One region of the Duganella rhizosphaerae genome, then DNA from elsewhere that is predicted to be linked to it. Evidence: predicted binding sites of a transcription regulator. Region 1 holds the regulator's gene; each other region holds the start of a gene.
The links. Region 1 encodes LexA, which represses DNA repair genes until DNA is damaged. Its sites were predicted from a motif close to ACTGTATNNNNATACAGT; they were not measured.
Positions count from the first base shown of each region.

Region 2: the regulator LexA is predicted to act here: its motif matches at 2,167-2,184, upstream of dinB (DNA polymerase IV).
Region 3: the regulator LexA is predicted to act here: its motif matches at 1,730-1,747, upstream of RUGAMON1_RS31575 (LexA family protein).
Region 4: the regulator LexA is predicted to act here: its motif matches at 2,424-2,441, upstream of recA (recombinase RecA).

Region 1 is NZ_BPWK01000015.1:172,795-178,285, reverse strand. It holds gene rplI (50S ribosomal protein L9) at 39-491, opposite strand; gene rpsR (30S ribosomal protein S18) at 526-816, opposite strand; gene priB (primosomal replication protein N) at 832-1,137, opposite strand; gene rpsF (30S ribosomal protein S6) at 1,168-1,554, opposite strand; gene lexA (transcriptional repressor LexA) at 1,845-2,483, shown strand; gene RUGAMON1_RS26315 (hypothetical protein) at 2,488-2,982, opposite strand; gene RUGAMON1_RS26310 (cystathionine gamma-synthase family protein) at 3,042-4,286, opposite strand; gene purF (amidophosphoribosyltransferase) at 4,342-5,491, opposite strand, start outside.
Region 2 is NZ_BPWK01000006.1:61,317-66,807, forward strand. It holds gene RUGAMON1_RS14410 (recombination-associated protein RdgC) at 12-908, opposite strand; gene dinB (DNA polymerase IV) at 1,000-2,151, opposite strand; gene RUGAMON1_RS14420 (substrate-binding periplasmic protein) at 2,275-3,105, shown strand; gene RUGAMON1_RS14425 (helix-turn-helix domain-containing protein) at 3,102-3,926, opposite strand; gene RUGAMON1_RS14430 (alpha/beta fold hydrolase) at 3,923-4,759, opposite strand; gene RUGAMON1_RS14435 (nuclear transport factor 2 family protein) at 4,798-5,154, opposite strand; gene RUGAMON1_RS14440 (MFS transporter) at 5,225-5,491, opposite strand, start outside.
Region 3 is NZ_BPWK01000026.1:10,257-15,747, forward strand. It holds gene RUGAMON1_RS31570 (Y-family DNA polymerase) at 1-1,241, opposite strand, end outside; gene RUGAMON1_RS31575 (LexA family protein) at 1,243-1,713, opposite strand; gene ssb (single-stranded DNA-binding protein) at 2,792-3,307, shown strand; gene RUGAMON1_RS31585 (ParA family protein) at 3,439-4,209, shown strand; gene RUGAMON1_RS31590 (ParB/RepB/Spo0J family partition protein) at 4,206-5,384, shown strand; gene RUGAMON1_RS31595 (TrfB-related DNA-binding protein) at 5,463-5,491, shown strand, end outside.
Region 4 is NZ_BPWK01000007.1:320,210-325,700, forward strand. It holds gene RUGAMON1_RS17555 (DUF4212 domain-containing protein) at 1-118, opposite strand, end outside; gene RUGAMON1_RS17560 (sensor histidine kinase) at 111-1,631, opposite strand; gene RUGAMON1_RS17565 (response regulator) at 1,628-2,308, opposite strand; gene recA (recombinase RecA) at 2,491-3,618, shown strand; gene recX (recombination regulator RecX) at 3,694-4,146, shown strand; gene RUGAMON1_RS17580 (DUF2889 domain-containing protein) at 4,471-5,055, shown strand; gene sucC (ADP-forming succinate--CoA ligase subunit beta) at 5,133-5,491, shown strand, end outside.

The DNA.
Region 1 (5,491 bases):
GTTGCTATACCGACCAGACGTCGCCGTCCGGTCAAATATCAGGCAGCTTCGCCTACGACAGCAACGGTCACTTCCACCACCACGTCGGTGTGCAGAGCAACGCTGACTGGGTGCTCGCCAACGGTCTTCAGAGGACCGGTAGGCATGCGCACAGCAGCTTTTTCAACAGCGAAACCAGCTTTGGTCAACGCTTCAGCGATGTCGAAGTTGGTCACGGAACCGAACAGACGGCCGTCAACACCAGCTTTTTGCGAAACGGTCACGGTCATGCCGTTCAGTTTCTCGCCTTGGGCTTGAGCAGCAGCCAGCTTTTCAGCAGCGGCTTTTTCCAGTTCAGCGCGCTTGACTTCGAATTCAGCAACGGCGGACGCGGTAGCGCGGCGAGCCATTTTTTGCGGAATCAGGAAGTTACGTGCGTAACCGTCTTTAACTTTAACGACTTCACCCAGGTTGCCCAGGTTGACGACTTTTTCTAACAGAATGATTTGCATAGTTCTTCTCCAGGATCTTATCTAGACGACGCGATTAAGCGTGGTGCAGATCGGTGTAAGGCAGCAGCGCGAGGTAGCGAGCGCGCTTGATTGCGGTGTCAACTTGACGCTGGTAGTGCGCCTTGGTACCGGTCAGACGTGCTGGCATGATTTTGCCGTTTTCCTGGACGAAGTCTTTCAGGGTGTCGACGTCTTTGTAGTCAACTTGTTCTACGTTTGCGGCGGTGAAGCGGCAGAACTTCTTACGCTTGAACAAAGGGTTCTGTTGCTTGCGCTTTTCTTTCAGCTTGAGCTTGTTTTTGTCGAACTTTTTACCGAATGCCATTTTAGGCTCCTGTATCTAAATTGAGCTGTCTGGGACAGCACTAAAATCAATGATGTGAAACACCAGGCTTTTGCTATTGCGATTCTTCTTGTTCAGAAAACCGGTGAACTGATACATGCCTGCCAGTGGCGCCTGACTGAAGCGGCCTGAAATCTCGCCCGCGGCAACCGCGGAAATTTCAAACTCGCTCAATCGGGCGATGCCTGCCTCCATCTGCTGGGATCGGTGCTGGAGTACAGCGTTCACGATCGGCATGCCGGCCGGGGTGTAGCGCAAGGCGTCCCGTTCGGTGATCAAGGCAACGAATTGGCTAAAATTCACTGGAGCTGGTTCAGCTCGGTTCTGGAACAATTAGGCCGCAGGAGCAGCAGCAACTGCTGGAGCTTCGGTGCGATGCGATTTCGCTGCATCTTCACGTTGTACCGACTTCATCATCGGCGAAGGAGCGGTTTCCGCTTTCTTCATCTTGACGGTCAGGTGACGCAGCACGGCATCATTGAATTTGAAGGCGGTTTCCAGCTCGACCAGGGTCTCGTTGTCGCATTCGATGTTCATGCAGATGTAGTGTGCTTTAGCCAGTTTCTGGATCGAGTAAGCCATCTGACGACGGCCCCAATCTTCAACACGGTGCACGGCGCCGCCGCGGGTGGTTACCGAGGCTTTGTAACGCTCGATCATGGCGGGCACTTGCTCGCTCTGGTCCGGGTGGACGATAAATACTATTTCATAGTGACGCATGCAAACTCCCTTAAGGACTGTGAATATAGCCCACCCTGGCGTCAAGACAGGTGTGGGAAGAGGTAAGCCCGCGACTATAGCAGCTTTTTCGGCAAAAAACAATCCGGGGTCAGATCTGACATTCGGACACGGCCTCGACCGTAATGCGGCGCCACGGTCGAGGCCGTGTCCGAATGTCAGATCTGACCCCACCATGAAATTATTTCGTGCTAAGCAACAAATTCCCTTGCATTTCGCTTCACACTGTACAAAAATACAGACTGTCTATATACACAGGCCCAAAGCACTCTATGATCAAGCTCACAGCAAGACAGGAACAAATTCTCAATCTGATCAAGGATGCCATCGAAAACACCGGCTTCCCGCCGACCCGCGCCGAAATCGCCAATGAACTGGGCTTCAAATCCGCCAACGCGGCCGAGGAGCATCTGCAGGCGCTGGCGCGCAAGGGCGCGATCGAGATCGCCGCCGGCACTTCGCGCGGCATCCGCCTGCTGGGCGTGCACGCCGAACCGGCCGCGTCCAAGGCGCCGGTGTCGCTGATGATGTCGCTGCCGCTGATCGGCCGCGTGGCCGCCGGCTCGCCCATCCTGGCGCAGGAAAACCTGGAGACCAGCTACAGCGTCGACCCGGCCATGTTCTCCTCCAAGCCGGACTACCTGCTGAAGGTGCGCGGCGAATCAATGCGCGACGCCGGCATCATGGACGGCGACCTGCTGGCCGTGAAGAAGGTGGACAGCGCTAAGAACGGCCAGATCGTCGTGGCCCGCATCGGCAACGACGTCACCGTCAAGCGCTACCGCAAGACCGGCTCGGTCGTCGAACTGCTGCCGGAAAACCCGGACTTCAAGATCATCAAGGTCGATCCTGAAGCCGACGAGTTCGCACTGGAAGGCCTGGCCGTCGGCCTGATGCGCAGCTGGCACTAAACTCCTAGCGCTTGCCGGCCGTCTCCGGCAGGTGCGACAGGTCGCGCGCGCTCAGGGCGATGTCGCCGCGCCGGCCTTCCCACGCGGCCTGCGCCAGCGTGACCGCATCCGCCTGGCGTTTGGCCTCGTCCGCCACCCGCACGAACACCTCGCTCATCAAGGCCTGTGCGGCGTCCATTTCATCGTCCGTCATCAGGTCGGCCAGGTCGGGAGGAATGCTCTTGCCGACCGGCAGCGCGGCGTTGTAATTGGCAAGGAACTGCTCGTAGCAGCTGTGCCACGCGGCCAGCGCCTGCGTCACCGCAGGGCCGCCGGCCAAGGCCGGTCGCATCGGAATATTGGGAAGCTGGCAGTTGAAACGGGCCAGCGAGATTTCGGCGCCGTCGTAGCGGCTGGTGTAGTACTCGATCTCGGCTTGCCGCGCGAGGCGGCGAGCCTGGTCGTCGGCGAAGGCGTTACTCGACAGCACGGTCAAGGCAAGTACCCATGCTGCTCTCATAACGCCTCCTCCCGCTTAGCAAAATTGAAAGCTTAGATTATCACAACTCGGCGCGGAGCTCAGCAAGCTTCCAGTGCGCAGGTGAAGTCGTCCAGCAGATCGTCGGTATCCTCGATGCCGACCGACACCCGTATCAGCGATTCGGCAATGCCCATCGACGCCCGGCGTTCGGCGCCCATCTCGTAGAAGATGGTGTGCGCGACCGGGATGATCAGCGTGCGCGTGTCGCCCAGGTTGGAGGCTGGAATCGCCAGCTTCAGGCGGTTCAGGAAGTCGAAGCAATCGATGCCGTCCTTCAGCTCAAAGCTCAGCAGCGAGCCGAAGCTGCGGAACAGTTCGCTGGAGATGGCGTGCTGCGGGTGCGACGCCAGGCCCGGGTAGTGGACGGCGGCCACGCGCTCGTCCGCCTCCAGCAGCGTGGCCAGCGCCAGTGCATTGGCGCTGGTGCGCTCCATGCGCAGCGCCAGCGTCTCGGCGCCGACGGCGATGTGGTGCGCCGCCTCCGGCGCCAGCGACGCGCCGAAATCGCGCAGGCCCTTGGCGCGGATCTGCGCCAGCCCCCATTGCAGCGGGGCGGCCTTCTTGTAGTTCTCGTAGATGTTCGGGAAGCGGGTCCAGTCGTAGGCGCCGGTGTCGGTCAGGCTGCCGCCCAGCGCGTTGCCGTGGCCGCCGATCGACTTGGTCAGCGCGTTGACCACCAGGCCGGCGCCGACCGACTTCGGACGGAACAGGTAAGGCGTGGTCATCGTGTTGTCGACGATGTAGAGGATGCCGCGCTGCTGGCACAGCTCGCCGATGCGCTTGAGGTCCGCCACTTGCGTGCGCGGGTTGGCGATGGTCTCGACGAACACCACGCGGGTCTGCTCGGTGATGGCGGCGGCGACGTTGGCGACATCGGTGGCGTCGACAAACGACACGGCCACGCCCTGCGCCATGGTGGTCTGCCACAGGCTGTTGGTGTTACCGAACAGGAAAGACGACGACACCACATGGTCGCCGGCGCGCAGCAGCGACTGGAACACGGCGCCGATCGCGCCCATGCCGGTGGCGAAGCAGATCGTGCCGACGCCCTGCTCCATCTGGTTGACCTTGTCCTCCAGCGCGGAGATGGTCGGGTTGCCCTGGCGGCCGTAGCGGAAGCCCGGCTCCTTGCCCTGGAACACCGACGCCAGCTGGCGCGCGTCGGCGTAACCGAAGGCGACCGAAGTGTGGATGGGCTTGTGCAGCGAACCGTGCTCGATGCCCTTCTGGCGATCGTTGTGCAGGATGGTGGTGGTGAAGCCGTAGTTTTTCTTGTCGTTCATGTTCAAGCAGTCAAAAAAAAAGCCCGGTGCGGAATGATCCGCACCGGGCGCGACATCAGCCTTCGGCGGTCGCGAGATTCAGATTCAGTTGCGAGCGTCCAGCGTCCTCGGGGCCGGCGGCCTTCGGATGGTGGCGCGCGTACTCCAGCTTGTCCAGGTAGTCCTTGGAGATGTCGCCGGTGACGTAGACGCCGTCGAAGCACGAAGCCTCGAAGTTCTTCAGCGCCGGGTTGACGTCGGAGATGGCGCGCTTCAACGCGTCGATGTCCTGGTACACCAGGTGATCGGCGGTGATCTCGCGGCAGACTTCCTCGGTGCTGCGGCCGTAGGCGATCAGCTCGTCGCGGGTAGGCATGTCGATGCCGTACACGTTGGGGAAGATCACCGGTGGCGCCGCCGAAGCGAAGATCACCTTCTTGGCGCCGGCTTCGCGCGCCATCTGCACGATCTCGCGGCTGGTGGTGCCGCGCACGATGGAGTCATCCACCAGCAGCACGACCTTGTCCTTGAACTCGGAAGCGATGGCGTTGAGCTTCTGGCGCACCGACTTCTTGCGCGCGGCCTGGCCCGGCATGATGAAGGTGCGGCCGATGTAGCGGTTCTTGATGAAGCCTTCGCGATATTCCACGTTCAGCGCCAGCGCCAGCTGGATCGCGGCGGGACGCGACGAATCCGGAATCGGCATGACGACGTCGATCTCGCCATCCTTGAACTCGCGCTTGATCTTCTCGGCCAGGTACTCGCCCATTTTCAGGCGGGTGGCGTAGACGGAGGCGCCGTCGATGACGGAATCCGGACGCGCCAGGTAGACGAACTCGAACACGCAAGGGTTGAGCGAAGGATTGTCGGCGCACTGGCGCGAATGCAGCTGCTTGTCGGCGTCGATGAACACGGCCTCGCCCGGCGCGATGTCGCGCACGAAGCGGAAGCCCATGCCTTCCAGCGCCACGGACTCGGAAGCGATCAGGTACTCGGCGCCCTGCTCGGTTTCGTTGATGCCCAGGCACAGCGGACGGATGCCGAACGGATCGCGGAAGGCCAGCAGGCCGACGCCGGCGATCTGCGCCACGGCAGCGTAGCCGCCGCGCACGCGGCGGTGCAGCACGGTCACGGCTTCAAAGATGGTGTCGGCGTCGATCGAGATGCCGGTGGTGGCTTTCTGGATTTCATGGGCCAGCACGTTCAGCAACACTTCCGAATCGGAA
Region 2 (5,491 bases), on a different contig from region 1:
TTGCAGTACGATCAAGCCTTGGCTTCGCCGCCCAAGGCCTCGACCACGTCGGCCATCAGCTTGGCCAATTCGCCGCTCATCAGCATGAAATCGCCGTCGAAGCGCTCGTCGTCGTTCTTGGTGCTCGATTCCTTTTCGGCGATCACGTCCAGCGGCTTGATGCCCTTGATCGCCAGCGATTCGGTCAGCACGAAGGAGATCTTGCTATCCCAGGTCATGGCCAGGCGGGTGCACTGCTTGCCGGCCGCGATGTGGCGGCGCACTTCGTCCGCCTCCAGGGTGTGGCGCACATAGCGCACGGCGGCCTTGCTCTCGCCGGTGGCGCGCAGTTCGGTATCCATGTCGACCGTGAAGCCGGCCGGCGCATCGTCGGCCTGCAGCCATTCGGTCATCACGCCCACCGGCGAGCGCTGCACGCGCAGGCTTTCCAGCGGCAGCTTGTCGACCGCCTTGAGCAGCAGCTTGATCACTTCGTCGGCCTTGGCCGGGCTGGCCGCGTCGACCACCAGCCAGCCGTTGACCGGATCGATCCAGGTCCAGACGTTGCTGCGGATCGAGAAGGCGCGCGGCAGCAGTTCGTCGGCCACGCGCTCTTTCAGTTCCTTCATGGCCTTCTTGCCGGGAGCAAAGCCCTGGGCTTCTTCCATTTCTGCGGCGCGCGCCTTGGCGACCTGGTTGATGACGGTGTTCGGCAACAGTTTCTTCTCGGTGCCCAGCAAGATCAGCATTTGCTTGTTGACCACGTGCACCAGGCCGCCGTTCGGACGCGGCGTGTCCCAACCCTGGCGCAGCAGCTCATTACTGCTTGCCGGGACGAAGGAGTGGGAGGCCAGTGCTGCTTCCAGTTGTTCGGGGGTGTAGGCCCAAGGGGCCGGCAGACGGTAAATCTGTAGATTCTTGAACCACATGTGTTGAGCCTTGTTTCAGTAATGCCAGGGGAGCGCCATTTTACACGGTGATGGCGGCGCCGGACCGAATCTGTTGCTGAGTGTTGCTGAGCTAGGCGAACAATTCGCCTTGGCGGGGCACAGCCGTCTGCTGGCCGGAGCCGGGCGGCTCCAGCGTGCTGGCGCGCACGCCCAGCAGGCGCAGCCGGCGTTGCAGCGGCACCCGCTTCAGGCACTCGCGCGCGGCGTGCAGGATGCCGGTGGCGTCGGCCACCGGCTGCGGCAGGGTGACGTTGCGGCTGACGATCTGGAAATCGTCGAAGCGCAGCTTGATGCTGATGGTGCGGCTGACGTAGCCCTTGCGTTTGAGGTCGTCCGCCAGCCGGGCGCACAGCTGGGTCAGGATGCCGGACAGGGTGTCGCGGTCCTGGCGCGCGTGCAGGTCGCGCTCGAAGGTGGTTTCGCGGCTGATCGACTTGCTCTCGGAGCTGGTGGAGATCTCGCGATGGTCGACGCCGTGCGAAGCCTCGGCCAGCCAAGCCGCGTAGTGGGCGCCGAAATGGTCTTGCAGCAGGCCGGCGTCGGCCGCCGCCAGCTGGCCGATGGTCTGTATGCCCAGCGCCGCCAGCTTTTCGGTGGCCTTGGGGCCGATGCCGTTGATCTTGCGCACGCCCAGCGGCCAGATGCGGGCCGGGATGTCGTCGTAGCCGAGGATGGTCAGGCCGTTGGGCTTTTCCAGGTCGGAGCAGATCTTCGACAGCAGCTTGTTGGGCGTGATGCCGATCGAGCACGACAGCCCGGTGGCGTCGCGCACGGCCTGCTTGATGCGCTGCGCCAGTTCGCGCGTCTCGCCTTCGACATGGGTCAGGTCGATATAGATTTCATCGATGCCGCGGTCCTCGAAGTCCGGCGCGATGGCGGCCACGGCGTTCTTGAACAGCCGCGAGCAGTGGCGGTAGGCGTCGAAGTTGACCGGCAACAGGATCGCGTCCGGCGCCAGCTTGGCCGCCTTCATCATGCCCATGGCCGAGCCGACGCCGAGCGCGCGCGCCTCGTAGGTGGCGGTGGTGATGACGCCGCGTCCGACATAGTCGCGCAGGCGCGCGAAGGTGTGGGTGCCGTCCGCCTGCGCCACCGGCTGGGCGTCGCGGCCGCCGCCGATGACCACCGGCAGGCCGCGCAGCTCGGGATAGCGCAACAGCTCGACGGACGCATAAAACGCGTCCATGTCGAGGTGGGCAATGCGGCGCTGGTCGTCAACCATGGTGCGGATAAAATTACTGTAAATACATACAGTATCTACGGAAATCATTGCCGCCGCAAGACCCCACCATTTGCCGGGGCCTGGTGTTACACTTAAGAAACTATCTGTTTCCTCCTGGCCACCATGCTTCACCGCCCGCGCACCGTGTTGCTGTGCCTGCTGCTGTCCGCCGCGCCCGCGGCGTGGGCGGCGGATGGTGCCTGCGCGCCGGCGCGGGCCGGGCTGAGCGACCTGGGCTACTCGTCCTACCGCGACGGCGCCGTCATCCGCGGCATCACGGCCGACGTGCTGGAGGCGGTGCGCAGGCGCAGCGGCTGCAGCTTCGAGCTGGAGTGGTATCCGCACGGCCGGCTGTATGCGCAATTCTTCAACGGCCAGCTGGACCTGACCGGCGCCTCGCTGCGCACCGCCGAGCGCGACCGCTATGGCGTGTGGCTGCCCTACACCTACACCCGCTTCGAGCTGCTGCTGCTCAACAAGAGCGCAGGCAAGTTCCGCAGCCTGGAGGAGTTTGTCGAGCACAGCACGGCGCGCCTGAACGTCACGCGCGGCATTTCCTATTCCGCCGCGACCTTGGTGCAGATGGAACGGCTGCAAAAGCTGGGGCGGCTGGAATACGTCAACGACTACGGCGTGGTGTTCCGCAAGATCCTGGCCGGGCGGGCCGAAGGCACGCTGGCGCCGCCGGCTATCCACGTGCTGCACCAGCGCCAGTTTCACATGCTGGGCAAGATGACGGCCACGCCGTTCGCCGAATCGCCGCGCGCGCTGGTGGGCATCTATGTGTCGAACAAGGTGGCGGCGCCGACGCTGCGCCGCTACACCGAGGCGCTGCGCGCCATCATCAGCGACGGCGACGTGCAGAAAATCTACGAGCGTTATCTGGGCGAGGAGATCGCCCGCCAGATCTTCAGCGGCGGCGTGCGCGAGCTGCTGGACGCCATGCCGGACTAACCGTGGCGGGCGCGGAACCACGCCGCGCTGGCCTCGTCGGCCGGGAAGAACGATTCGACCCTCAACTCGTGCACGGTGACGTCGTGCGGCGTGCCCAAGGTGGCGATGGTGGTGAACAGGTTCAGTTCGACGCCGTCCTTGCGCAGCGCCAGCGGCAGGAAGGGCAAGGCGCGGCGGTCCAGGTTGACCGCGCGCGGCATGGCGGCGATGCCGGGCAGCGCCAGCAACTCGCCCAGCAGCAGGGTCGCTTCGCTGCCGGGGCCGTCGCTCATGGCTTCGCGCTGTATCCAGTGCAGCAGGTCGGCGCCGACCTCTTCCCAGTTGTGCAGGTAGCGGCGCACGCCGTGCGGGTCCAGCATCAGCTTGAGCACGTTGACCGAGCCGTCGGCGGCAATCGCCGCGCCGTCCGGCATGCCCAGCAGCCAGCGCATCATGCCGGCCGCCGGCGCGTTGGCCATCTGCAGATTCCACAGGCGATCGACCACCAACGCAGGATACGGCGCCTGCTGCGCCAGCATGAAGTCCAGCGCCTGGCGCACCGCGCCCAGTTCCGGATCGGACAGCTTGCGCTCCTGGTAGGCCGGCGCGAAGCCGGCCGCCAGCAGCATGACGTTGCGCTGTCGCAGGGGGATTTCCAGCACCATGCCCAGCTTCAGTATCAAGTCCTTGCTCGGTTGCGAGCGGCCGCTTTCCAGGAAGCTGATGTGGCGCTGCGAAATCTCGCTCTCGGTCGACAGGCGCAGCTGGCTGTAGCCGCGCTTGCCGCGCCAGTACTTCAGCGCGGCGGCGAAGTCGCTGAAATAATCGGCCGCGCCGTTCATGCCGGCGCCACGTCGAGGAAGTCCAGCAGGTCGGCGTTGACCCGGTCCAGGTGGGTGACAAACATGCCGTGCGGCGCGCCTTCGTAGCGGCGCAGGCGCACGTCCGGGATCAGCGCGGCGCTCGGTGCGGCGGTCAGTGCGAATGGCGCGCTGACGTCGGCGTCGCCGGCGATCAGCAGCACCGGGCGGTCGATGCGCGGCAATTCGGGGCGGAAATCGGCGCCGTCCAGCGCGCGGTTGCATTCCGTCAGCGCCTGCAGCGAGGCGCCCAGCGCCAGCTGGCGCAGCCAGTTGGCGATCGCCGGCGAGGTATCGGGCGTCAGGAACGGCGGCAGGTTGTCGTCCACCCACTGCGGGAAGTCGCGCGCCAGCTGCTGGTTGCGGAAGTAGTCCAGCAGGGCGGGAGCTATGCCGTCGGGGTTGCTGTCGTCCTGGGTGATCATCGGCGTCATCGTGCCCAGCAGCGCAATCCGGGCAACGCGGGCGCTGCCGTGGCGGCTCAGGTAGCGGACGATTTCGTTGCAGCCCATCGAGTGGCCAACCAGCGTCACGCGGCGCAGGTCCAGCGCCTCGATGACGGCGGCCAGGTCGTCGGCCAGCGTGTCGAAATCGTAGCCGCGTCCCGGATCGGTGGAGCGGCCGTGGCCGCGCCGGTCGAAGGCGATGCAGCGCAGGCCGCGCTGCGACAAGGCCAGCATCTGGTATTGCCACATGTCCGACGGCAGCGACCAGCCGGCCACGAGCAGCACCGGCGCGCCATCGCCCCAGTCGCGGTAGAACAGGTCGACGCCATCGTCGGTGCGGATAAATCCTGGTGCGCTCAGTACAGGCATGATGATCTCCTTGAAGGGCAATAATAGCTCGATTGCAATCAGGCGGCGTTCAGGAAGCCGGTGACGCGGGTCAGGCGGCCGTCGTCGCCCAGCTCGGCGACATCGGTGCCGTGCGCCACCGGCGCGCCGCCGGGCGCGGCCAGCGTCCACGAGAAGCGCACCACGTGGTTGTGGCCGTCCGGCGTGCCGTCCAGTTCGAAGCGCAAGCCGGGGAACTGGCTCTGCGCGCCGGCGATCATGGCGTCGATGCCGTCGTGGCCGGCGCCGCGCATCATCGGGTCGAGATAGCTGGCGTCCAGCGCGAAGGCGCGCGCCACCAGCGCGCGGCGGGCGGCGGCGTCGCGTTCGTTCCAGACGGCCAGGTATAGCGTAGCGATGTGGGATGGGGTGCTCATGCTGATCTCCTTGGTTGGGTTGTGTCGTGGCGACAGAAACCATTCTCCGGAAATCAGTGTGCGGCGGCGATTACGTCCCAGGTAATCGCCGCGCCACCACCAGCACCGCGCCGGCCACCAGGCTGGCCGCCAGCAGATAGATGCCGTTGGCGGTGCTGCCGGTGGCGTCCTTGATGGCGCCGACCAGGTAGGGACTGGCGAAGCCGGCCAGGTTGCCGACCGAGTTGATCAGGGCGATGCCGGCCGCCGCCGCCGCGCCGCCCAGCATGGCGGTCGGCAAGCTCCAGAAAATCGGGAAGGTGCTCAGGATGCCGGCCGTGGCCACGCTCAGCGCGGC
Region 3 (5,491 bases), on a different contig from region 1:
TCCGCCTTCATCGCCCAGCGCTGCACCAGACCGGCCGAACCGATGTGCAATGCATCGCGGCCGAAACGCTGGTTGAGCGCATCGAGCGTCGCCATTACGCGGGCCGAGTTCTCGCGGGGCGGCCGGGTGTCGAACAGCATGCCTTGACTGATCGAGTTGGCTTGCAGGTCCATCAACATCACTCCCGCCTTTTTGTACTGAAAGCCTTCGCGGTAGATGATACCCAGCCCTTGCAGCGCGGCGGCCGCCAGTATGCGGTTGTCGTCGGTCGGCTCGATGAGCGGCACCGTCAAGCCGTTGCTGTACTGCGGGTCTTGCTCCCTGAATGGATTGGTGTGCACGAACACATGCACCGCGCCGCACCGCGAGGCTTGTCCGCGCAGCTTTTCGGCCGCCCTGGCGATGTAGGTCGACACGGCTTCTTCCAGCTCCATGAGGCTTACCGCCATCGTGCCGAACGACTTGGACGACACGATTTCCTTGCGCGGCGGCGCAACCTCTTCCAGCGCAAGGCAGGATAGCCCGCGCAGTTCCTGACAGGTGCGCTCCATCACCACGCCGAACCGGGCACGTATATCTCGCGGCGAGGCGTCTTTCAGATCCTGCACCGTATGGATACCCATGTCGGCCAGCTTGGCAGCGATGCGGCGGCCGACGCCCCACACCTCGCCTACGTCGATGCGGACAAACAACCAGTGCATGCGGGCGGCCGACATCGATGTCAGGTCGCACACGCTGTCGAACAGCGGGAATTTCTTGGCGATGTGGTTGGCGAGCTTGGCTTGCGTCTTCGAAGCTCCTACGCCCACGCACACCGGCAGGGTCGTCCATTGCAGGATGCGTTGCCGGATGTTCTGCCCCATCGCCGTAGGGCTGTCCCACAGCCCACCCATGCCGTTCAGCGATAGGAACGACTCGTCTATCGAGTACACCTCTACATGCGGGCTGTAGGTCCGCAGAATGGTCATAATGCGGTTGCTCATATCGCCGTACAAAGTGTAGTTCGAACTCAGGCCGATGATGCCGTGCTGTCGGGCCAAATCCTTCATCTGGAACCAAGGCGTGCCCATCTTGACGCCTAACGCCTTCACCTCGTTTGAGCGCGCCACCGCGCAGCCGTCATTGTTCGACAGCACTACCACTGGCCGCCCTTGCAGCTTGGGATTGAAGGCCCGCTCGCAACTGACATACATGTTGTTCACGTCCACGAGCGCAAAGAGCTGTTGGTGCGGGTTCGGCATATCAGACCCGGTATTTACGAATGACGCCAGTCACGACGCCCCAGATTTGCAGCTCCTGCCCGTCGATGAGCCGGATCGGTGCATAGGCCTTATTCTCGGGGTGCAGTTCGATGACGCCTTGGCGCTTGTGGAGCCGTTTTAGCGTGTACTCGCCATCAATCACCGCCAGCACGTAGTGTCCGTGAACAGGCGTGACGGAACGATCCACCAGCACGATATCGCCGTCCATGATGCCGATGCCCGACATACTATCGCCCACGACCATGAAGAAAAATGAGGCTTCCTTGTGCTGCACCAGGAAGGCGTTAAGGTCCAGCCCTTTTTCCACGTAGTCGGCAGCTGGGGAGGGAAATCCGGCGGAAATTTTATGCTGCACCAGCGGGCGCATGCTGAAGGGCGCGTTAAGGCTGGCCGGTTGGATCGCGCCGGATGGCGGCGATTCCATAATTTCCAATGGGGGCATGCTGGTCATTTTCCTAAATCCAATTACTGTGTTTTTGTACAGTATCGGCAGTATAGCGCCGCAAGTCCAGCACTGGAAGGGCAGTTGCGGTTTTTGCGGGTGCCGTCGTTTGATCGGGCCGCCAAGGCGTTAAAAACCTAAAGGCAGAATCCGGGGCTTTTTTTCGCGTGCGCGAAAAAACCGGGATGCCCATTACGGAGCGCGGTCGCTTACGCTCCCTTGGTCGCTACGCGACTGGGCGATGAAGCCGCCCACCCCTCCAGGCCACCCTAGCCAACCCCGCACGACAAAGAAAGTAACCACCGCAGCCGCGTATTGGTGACGCCGCGGCCGTCCTGCAGGCGATGGCCAGTCACCAAACGGGCAAGGCGCACCGCCGCGTTTCTTGGTGACGCCGACGCGGACCTGGTGCGCGATCGCTGACACCAAAACCCGGTTGGTGACACAAGGCCTTCGCCGGCGCCGCGATCGTGTCACCAATCACCCCGCGTTTCGATCCCTCGGCGTTCCGGGGCAGTCGCATCGGGGCTGGCCGGGGTCGGCCCGGCCAAACCCGCCCCTACATGCTCCTGCGTGACAGGGGGTGCCGTCCTGCGGCGGCATCCCGACATGCGTCGGGACTTGAGCCGCCCCCGTTTGCTTGGTTCAGGCGTCCTTAAAACCGGCTTGCAGTACCAGGGTAGGGGGCGGCCAGCGGCAGGGAAGGGCGGCGGCGGGGCGCGGATCGGCTATATATTGGCTATTTAAATTGTCTATCATGTTGCGATTATCGATTAACAAATATGCACCTTATTGCCATCAATGACAACCAAAACAAGTTGTCAAACATGTTGTCATGGACTATAATAATTACATGGTGGACGAAACGATTCACCAGCAAAAAATCAGTTTCACGTCAACGTAAGTAATCGGAGATTGCAAAATGAACAAAGGTTTCTGGCTTGGTTTTGTGACGGCAGTAATCATCATCCTGCCGACTGTGGTTGTTTTGTTCTACAAGCTCGATCAAATGTTCGGTCTTCATTAAGTGCCCGGCCCCGGTTCAGTCCGGGGCCATCGAAAACCCTCACTTTTAAGGAGTATCAAAATGGCCTCAGTCAACAAAGTAATCATCGTCGGCAACCTCGGCCGCGATCCTGAAATCCGCTACATGCCAAGCGGCGACGCCATCGCCAATATCGCCGTGGCGACCAGCTACCACCAAAAGGACCGCAATACCGGCGAGCAGAAGGAGCTGACCGAGTGGCACCGTATCGCCTTCTTCGGCCGTCTTGCCGAAATCGTCGGCCAATATCTGAAAAAGGGTTCGTCGGTCTACGTGGAAGGCCGCTTGCAAACGCGAAAATACACCGACAAGGATGGCGTGGAACGCTACGCAACAGATATCATCGCGGAGCAAATGCAAATGCTGGGTGGCCCGGCTGGTGCAAACCGCGATGCCGGTCAACAGTATGGCGACGCCCAGCAGCAAACCCCGGCCAGCGCTCCAGCCGCGCCAGCCGCCAAGCCAACGCCCGCAGCGGCCGCGCCTAGAGGCAAGCAGAGGCCCCGGCCAGCGCCGCAGCCTGAAAGCGTAGCGGGCGATAACGATATTCCGATCTAGACCGGCCGCTTGCCATGCTGGTATTTTCCCAGCATGGCAAGCAAAATGTGTTGCCATTGGAGGGGCGAGACTATAATTGCCCCCGGATAATGATGCTTAATCAGTCAACGTACAGAAATTAAGAGGCTCCTATGAGTATCCTAGCTGTGACAAACCAGAAAAGCGTCGGTAAAACGGCCATTGTGTTCAATGTGACGCACAAGGCCGCCGATGCCGACAAAAGCGTCTTGATTGTGTCTCTCGATGCTCAAGGCAGCCTTGAACTGGTTTTGCCGAAGGCGGACGAGACGCAAACGAATTTGATGGCTTACGAGCTGTTCGAGGAGGAGTTGCCATCAACGCCGCTCGAATATCTGACCGACAAAGTCGCTTTCGTGCGCGCCCGCGATCCACGCATGTTCGACCTGGACACCAAGGGCGAGGAATACGTGCAACGGTTCAGGAAGAACTTACGCAAGCTGGCCAAGGGCTTCGATTTCTGCATCATCGACACGCCGGGCCGTATCTGCATGCCGCTGACCGCCAGCATGGCCGCCGCTGATGTGGTGCTGTGCCCGACATCGATGGGGCTGTTCGAGCTGGACGCGCTGGCCCAGCTTTGGAAGTTCATCCAGTCCATCAAAAAGGGCGGCCTGAACCCGCAATTGCGCCTGATGGGCATTCTGCCGAGCTTAATCAACACCAAGAGCAAGGACGAATTGAAGGGGCTGGAAGAATTGCGCGAGAGTTTCGGCAAGGCTGTCTTGCCTTTGCAGTTGTCGCGCAATGCGGCCGTCCACAAGTCGATCATCAACCGCCGCCCGGTTTGGCAGAACACCAACGGACAGGGGCACCGCAACGCCGCCGCCGAGTGGAAACAGGTGTGTGATTTTGTTCTGACGAACATGGGAGTATTGAAATGAAGAAGAATTCTTTGTCGGCCAAGACTTCGGCCCCGAAAGTAACAGGTAATGCTTTCGCCGGTATGAGCGACGTGCTGAGCGCTGGATTTGGCGACATCATCAACGAGAGCGAGTACAACGTTGCCGTCCTCAAGCTGACGGACATCTACGTCAGCCCTCAGATTCGTGAGGAAATGGAGGACGATGAAAACACGCTAGACGAGCTGCAAGCGAGCGTTGAGGAACACGGTGTATTCCAATCGGTGCTGGTGCGCCCGATGGAAAACGGCCCGGCCCCCTTCGAGCTGGTGGCAGGTGGACGGCGCTATTTTGTCTCCGAACGTGCGCAGAAAATCGACATTCCGGCCCTCATCAAGAAAATGACGAATGCCGAGGCTGCCACCATCCAGATGCAGGAGAACATTCAGCGCAAGAACCTGACGCAGTTTGAGCTTGCCAAGCGCATACAGAAGGATTTGGACGATCTGGGCAACACCGAGGCGGTGCTCAAGAAGCACAATAAAGGCCGCGCTTGGCTGTCGCAAATTCTGTCCCTGCTCAAGCTGCCGGAACAAGCAAAACGCCTCGTCACCGAGAAAATTAGCGCCGATCTGGACGTCATCAACGGCGTGAAGGTGATCGAAAAGGTCAATCCTGCGGCCGCCAAAGAACTGGTGGACAGTCTGAAACAGTCCAAGGGCAAGGAAGACACCCGCAAGAAGGTGAACGAGGTCAAGGCTAAGGTCAAGCCGAAAGCGGAGAAGGGCGACAAGGCGAAGGCTGAAACGGCCGCCGATAAGACGGGCGACATTTTCGCGGGCGCGAAAATTGAAGCACCGATACCGCCGCAGCCAGACGCACCCGAGCAGATCGAGCGCCCCGGCCCGGCGCTCGCACCGTGGGACATACTGACCAACGCTTACGGCCTGATCTACGAAAGCGGAGCTAATCCGAAAGTGTTCATGGAAACTCTGGCGCCGGAGGACCGGGCGAACGTCAAGGACTGGCTGCAATCGATCTTCAACGCTGGCCGCGCATGCAAAGCCCTGTCCCAAGCCATCATGAAAGGACTGCGGGACCATACCTTTGCCGAAGAAGGGCCGGGCGCTTTCGCCATGATCGCTTTCCTGCAAGGTGCAGATATCGAAGTAGAAACCTTCAACGCGGTTGATATACTAGGCCAAGTTAAGAAGTAGCCGGAATAGGGCGGGGCGCTAGCGTCCCGCCTTCAATGATTTTGAGGGTAGATTATGACAAGAGCGAAACTTCGGCGCATGACCGCAGCCGAGTTTGATGCAGTGCG
Region 4 (5,491 bases), on a different contig from region 1:
CGCGCGCGAACCAGGCGGCGCAGAAACCGGTCGCCAGCCAGACCAGCAGCAGGATGGCGGACAGGCGGCGCGTCTTGCGCCAGTGCTGTTCGCGGTTGAGCGGGGCGGTGTTATCCATAATACGGTGGCTCGTCTTCGGTTTCCGGCGGGCGTGGCGGCAACGGGAAGGTCAGCCGGAACAGCGCGCCCGGCAGCCTGGATTGCTGCGCGCGCGGATTGTTGTAGATATCGACTTCGGCGCCGTGCTGCTGGGCGATCTCGCGCACGATGGCAAGGCCCAGGCCGCTGCCCTCGGCCTTGTTGCCGAGGATGCGGTAGAAGCGCTCGAACACCCGCGCCCGTTCGGCCTGGGCGATGCCCGGCCCGGTGTCCTCGACTTCCAGATAGCCGTGCTCCTCGTCGCGGCGCACCCGCACGGTGACGCTGCCGCCGGCCGGCGTGTAGCGCAGCGCGTTGTCGATCAGGTTGGACAGCAGCTCGCGCAGCATGGTCGGGTTGCCGACGATCTGCACCGGCTCGGCCGGCGCTTCGTAGCCCAGGTCGATGCGCTGCGCGAACGAGGCCGGCACCCAGTCCTGCACCGCGCTGCGCGCCAGCTCCGACAATTCCAGCGGCAGCAGGGCGGTGCCGGCCTGCGGCTGGTTCTCGGCGCGTGCCAGGGCCAGCAATTGATTGACCAGGCGGGTGGCCGCCTCGGAACTCTTGGCCAGCTGCTCCAGCGAGCGGTGGATCTCGCCGCTGTCGGTCTGGCGCAGCGCCAGCTCGGACTGCATGCGCATGCCCGCCAGCGGCGTGCGCATCTGGTGCGCGGCGTCGGCGATGAAGCGCTTCTGCATCTCGATCGACAGCGACAGCCGCGCCAGCATGTCGTTGAGCGAATTGACCAGCGGCGAGATTTCCTCCGGCACCTGGTTGGAGGCGATCGGGCTCAGGTCGTCCGAGCTGCGCGCGCGTATCCGCTCCTGCAGCTGCGCCAGCGGCGACAGCCCGCGCGACAGCGCAAACCACACCAGGGCCAGCACGATGGGCAGGATGATGAACTGCGGCAGGATCACGCCCTTGATGATGGCGTTGGCCAGCTGGCCGCGTTTTTCCAGCGTCTCGGCCACCTGTACCAGCGCCAGCTGCGGCTCGTCGCCGCTGGCGTGCTCCAGCCGCACGTAGGCGTAGGCCACGCGCACCGGCGTGCCGTGCATGCTGTCGTTGCGGAAGCGTACGCTGCCGCGCGGCTGGTCGTCCTCGTCGATGACCGGCGGCGGCAGGTCGCGGTCGCCGTCGACGTGCTCGCCGCGCGGGCCCTGGATCTGGAAGTAGACGTTGTCGACATCGTCGGCGCGCAGGATGTCGCGGGCCGGGCCGGACAGGCTCTTGATGACCTTGCCGTCCACCGCGCGCACCTGCTGCGCCAGCACGGTGACGCTGTCTTCCAGCGCATGGTCGAACGGCTGGTTGGCGATGGACTTGGCCACCAGGTAGGTGATGGCGATGCTCATCGGCCACAACAGCAACAGCGGCGCCAGCATCCAGTCCAGGATCTCGCCGAACAGCGAGTGCTGGATGCCTTCGTCCGCCTCGGGCGCCGGCGGTTGGTATTCCAGATCCGGCGCTGGCGGTGCGACCGGCGGCGTCACTTGGGCGCGTCCGTATATTTTTCGAGACAGTAGCCGAGGCCGCGCACGGTGGCGATGCGGATGCCGCCGATCTCGATCTTCTTGCGCAGCCGGTGCACATAGACTTCGATGGCGTTGTTGCTCACTTCCTCGCCCCATTCGCACAGGTGGTCGACCAGCTGTTCCTTGGACACCAGCCGGCCGCTGCGGGCCAGCAGGATTTCCAGCAAGCCCAGTTCGCGCGCCGACAGGTCCAGCATCTGATCGTTGATGTAGGCGCTGCGGCCGACCTGGTCATAGCTCAGCGGCCCGTGCTTGACCACGGTGGCGCCGCCGCCGGCGCCGCGCCGGGTCAGCGCCCGCACCCGCGCCTCCAGCTCGGACAGCGCGAAGGGCTTGGCCATGTAGTCGTCGGCGCCCAGGTCGAGGCCGTTGACGCGCTGCTCGATCGAGTCCGCCGCCGTCAAAATCAGCACCGGCAGCAGCGAGGCGCGCGCGCGCAGGCGGCGCAGCACCTCCAGCCCGGACAGCTTGGGCAGGCCCAGGTCCAGGATCAGCAGGTCGAATTCCTGGGTCGACAGGGCGGTGTCGGCTTCCTGGCCGTTGCTGACGCAATCGATGGCGTAGCCGGACTGGCGCAGCGAGCGGGTCAGGCCGTCGGCCAGCACGCTGTCGTCCTCGGCAAGTAAAATTCGCATAATGTAGACACTCCAACACTGCGGCTGCAGAAGATTCTATTGTGTTTCATTTCGCGCAAGGTGGCGAGTTTTTGTGCAATCTCAAAATTGTTTAAAAATCGTGCTTGCATTAAGCACTGTTTTTTTATACAGTGCTGCCTGTACCGACGAATTTGCACCCACCTACTGGTTGAAAGAACATTATGGACGATAAAAAAGCTGTTGTACCTGCATCAGAAAAGGCCAAGGCGCTGGCTGCCGCGCTGGCCCAGATTGAGAAGCAATTCGGCAAAGGCTCCGTAATGCGCATGGACGCCAACGCCCCGATCGAGGACGTACAGGTCGTGTCGACCGGTTCGCTCGGCCTGGATATCGCGCTGGGCGTCGGCGGCCTGCCGCGCGGCCGCGTGGTGGAAATCTACGGTCCTGAATCGTCGGGTAAAACCACGCTGACCCTGCAAACTATTGCTGAAATGCAAAAGCTGGGCGGCACCTGCGCCTTCATCGACGCGGAGCATGCGCTGGACGTCGGCTACGCACAGAAACTGGGCGTCAACCTGCACGAGCTGCTGATTTCGCAGCCGGACACCGGCGAGCAAGCGCTGGAAATCTGCGACGCGCTGGTGCGCTCCGGCTCGGTCGACCTGGTGGTGATCGACTCGGTCGCCGCGCTGACGCCACGCGCCGAGATCGAAGGCGACATGGGCGATTCGCTGCCGGGCCTGCAAGCCCGTTTGATGTCCCAGGCGCTGCGCAAGCTGACCGGTTCGATCAACCGCACCAACACCCTGGTCATCTTCATCAACCAGATCCGCATGAAGATCGGCGTCATGTTCGGCAGCCCGGAAACCACCACCGGCGGCAACGCGCTGAAGTTCTACGCCTCCGTGCGCCTGGACATCCGCCGCACCGGCTCGATCAAATCGGGCGACGAGGTGATCGGCAACGAAACCAAGGTCAAGGTCGTCAAGAACAAGATTGCGCCACCGTTCAAGGAAGCGCACTTCGACATCCTGTACGGCGCCGGCACCTCGCGTGAAGGCGAGATTCTTGATCTGGGCGTGGAAGCGAAGATCGTCGAGAAGTCCGGTTCCTGGTACAGCTACAACGGCGAGCGCGTCGGCCAGGGCAAGGACAACGCCCGCATCTTCCTGCAGGAGCGTCCGGAGCTGGCGTGGGAAATCGAAAACAAGGTCCGCGAATCGCTGGGCGTGCGCGTACTGCCGCCGCTGGCCGCCGACAAGGGCGACACCGTGGTCAAGCTGAAATCGGTCGACAAGGCCGACAAGGCTGATAAAGCAGACAAAGGCGACAAGGCCGACGCCGCGTAATCAGCGTCCGCTTTATCCCGAACCACCGTCTTGCCTGTGCAAGCGGTGGTTTTCTCATTGTTCAGAGGTTTTTTAATGGCAGCACCGCAACTTAGCTTGAAGGGCCGCGCCCTGCGCTATCTGTCGATGCGCGAACACAGCCGCATGGAGCTGGCCCGCAAGCTGGCGCGCTACGCGGAAGAGGGCGACGACGTCGAAGCCCTGCTCGACCTGCTGGAAAAGAACAACTGGCTGTCGCAGGAGCGTTTCTCCGAAGCGCTGATCCACCGTCGCTCGGCCCGCTTCGGCAACAGCCGCATCGTCGCCGAGCTGCAAAGCCACGGCATCAAGGGCGAGGAACTGCAGGAACTGAAGGCCGGCCTGGCCGAAGGCGAGACCGAGCGCTGCGTCGACGTCTGGAACCGCAAGTTCGGCACCGTGGCCGCCGATCCGCAGGAACGCAACAAACAGATGCGCTTCCTGCTGCAACGGGGATTTTCCCAGCGCGCCGTGCAAACCGCCCTGAAAGGCGCGCCGGAAGACGAGTGAGACCTAACCCCAAATACAAAGGCTGGGGTCGGACCCGGCGGGTCCGATCCCTCCGTGCCGCCGTGCGGGGCGCGTGCCGCGCCGCACCATGCAATGTTTCCATGACTGAAATAAGACTGGTGAATTTCTTGTAAAAACGATCTCGAAACGGCCATTTTTCCTTCCAAAAGATATGTTCTGACGCAACTGGAGGTCTTGATGTGCTACACTTTTGGGGTTTTTGCAGCGCCGCAGGTGCGGTAGTTGTCCGTAGAAGCTGCGGACACGTGCGATTCAGCACATGGCTGCTTACTAAATTTCTGTCGCGAGAGCGGCATCGGTCTTATGTCCCTGTCAACCCCAGTTAACCGACGTGCGCTCCGGCACACGCGCGCAATTGCCGTCCAAGCGTACGCACGCGATGACGGGCTGTGGGATCTCGACGCCCATATCACCGATATCAAAACCATCGACACCGTGCTGGCCTCGGGCCCACGCGCTGCCGGCGCCCCTCTGCATGACCTGCACCTGCGTTTGACCGTCGATCTGCAACTGAACATCGTCGATGCCGAAGCCGCATCCGATGCCGTTCCGTATCCCGGCCACTGCGACACCATTGCCCCCGATTATAAAAAACAGCTCGTCGGCCTGAACCTGATGAAGGGTTTCCGCCACGAGCTCAAGCAACGCCTGGCCGGTACTTCCGGCTGCACCCATTTGACCGAACTGGCGCAGATCCTGCCAACGGCCGCGGTGCAGGCGTTCGCCAACGATGTCTGGTCGACCAACGACGCGGCGACCGAAAATGATGGCGTGCCGCGCCAGAAGCCGTTTCAACTCGACAAATGCCATGCCCTGCGCACCGACGGCGGAGCAGTGGCGCAGTTTTACCCGCGCTGGGTGGCCAAAGCAGCACCAGGTGGCGCGTAGCAATCTCTGCTTACTAGATTCACACATTTCGCAGTATCAACCGATTTTTACACATCAGCATCAGAAGGGAAGCCAGCATGAAAATCCATGAGTATCAAGGCAAAGAAATCCTCCGAAAATACGGAGTGACGGTTCCGCGCGGTATTCCGTGCATGTCCGTTGAAGAAGCAGTCAAAGCTGCTGAAACCTTGGGCGGCCCGGTCTGGGTTGTAAAAGCACAGATCCACGCCGGTGGCCGTGGTAAAGGCGGCGGCGTCAAAGTCGCCAAATCGCTGGAACAAGTCAAAGAATTCTCCGAGCAGATCCTGGGCATGCAGCTGGTCACGCACCAGACCGGCCCTGAAGGCCAGAAAGTACGCCGCCTGCTGATCGAAGAAGGCGCGGACATCAAGAAAGAACTGTACGTATCGCTGGTCACCGACCGCGTATCGCAGCG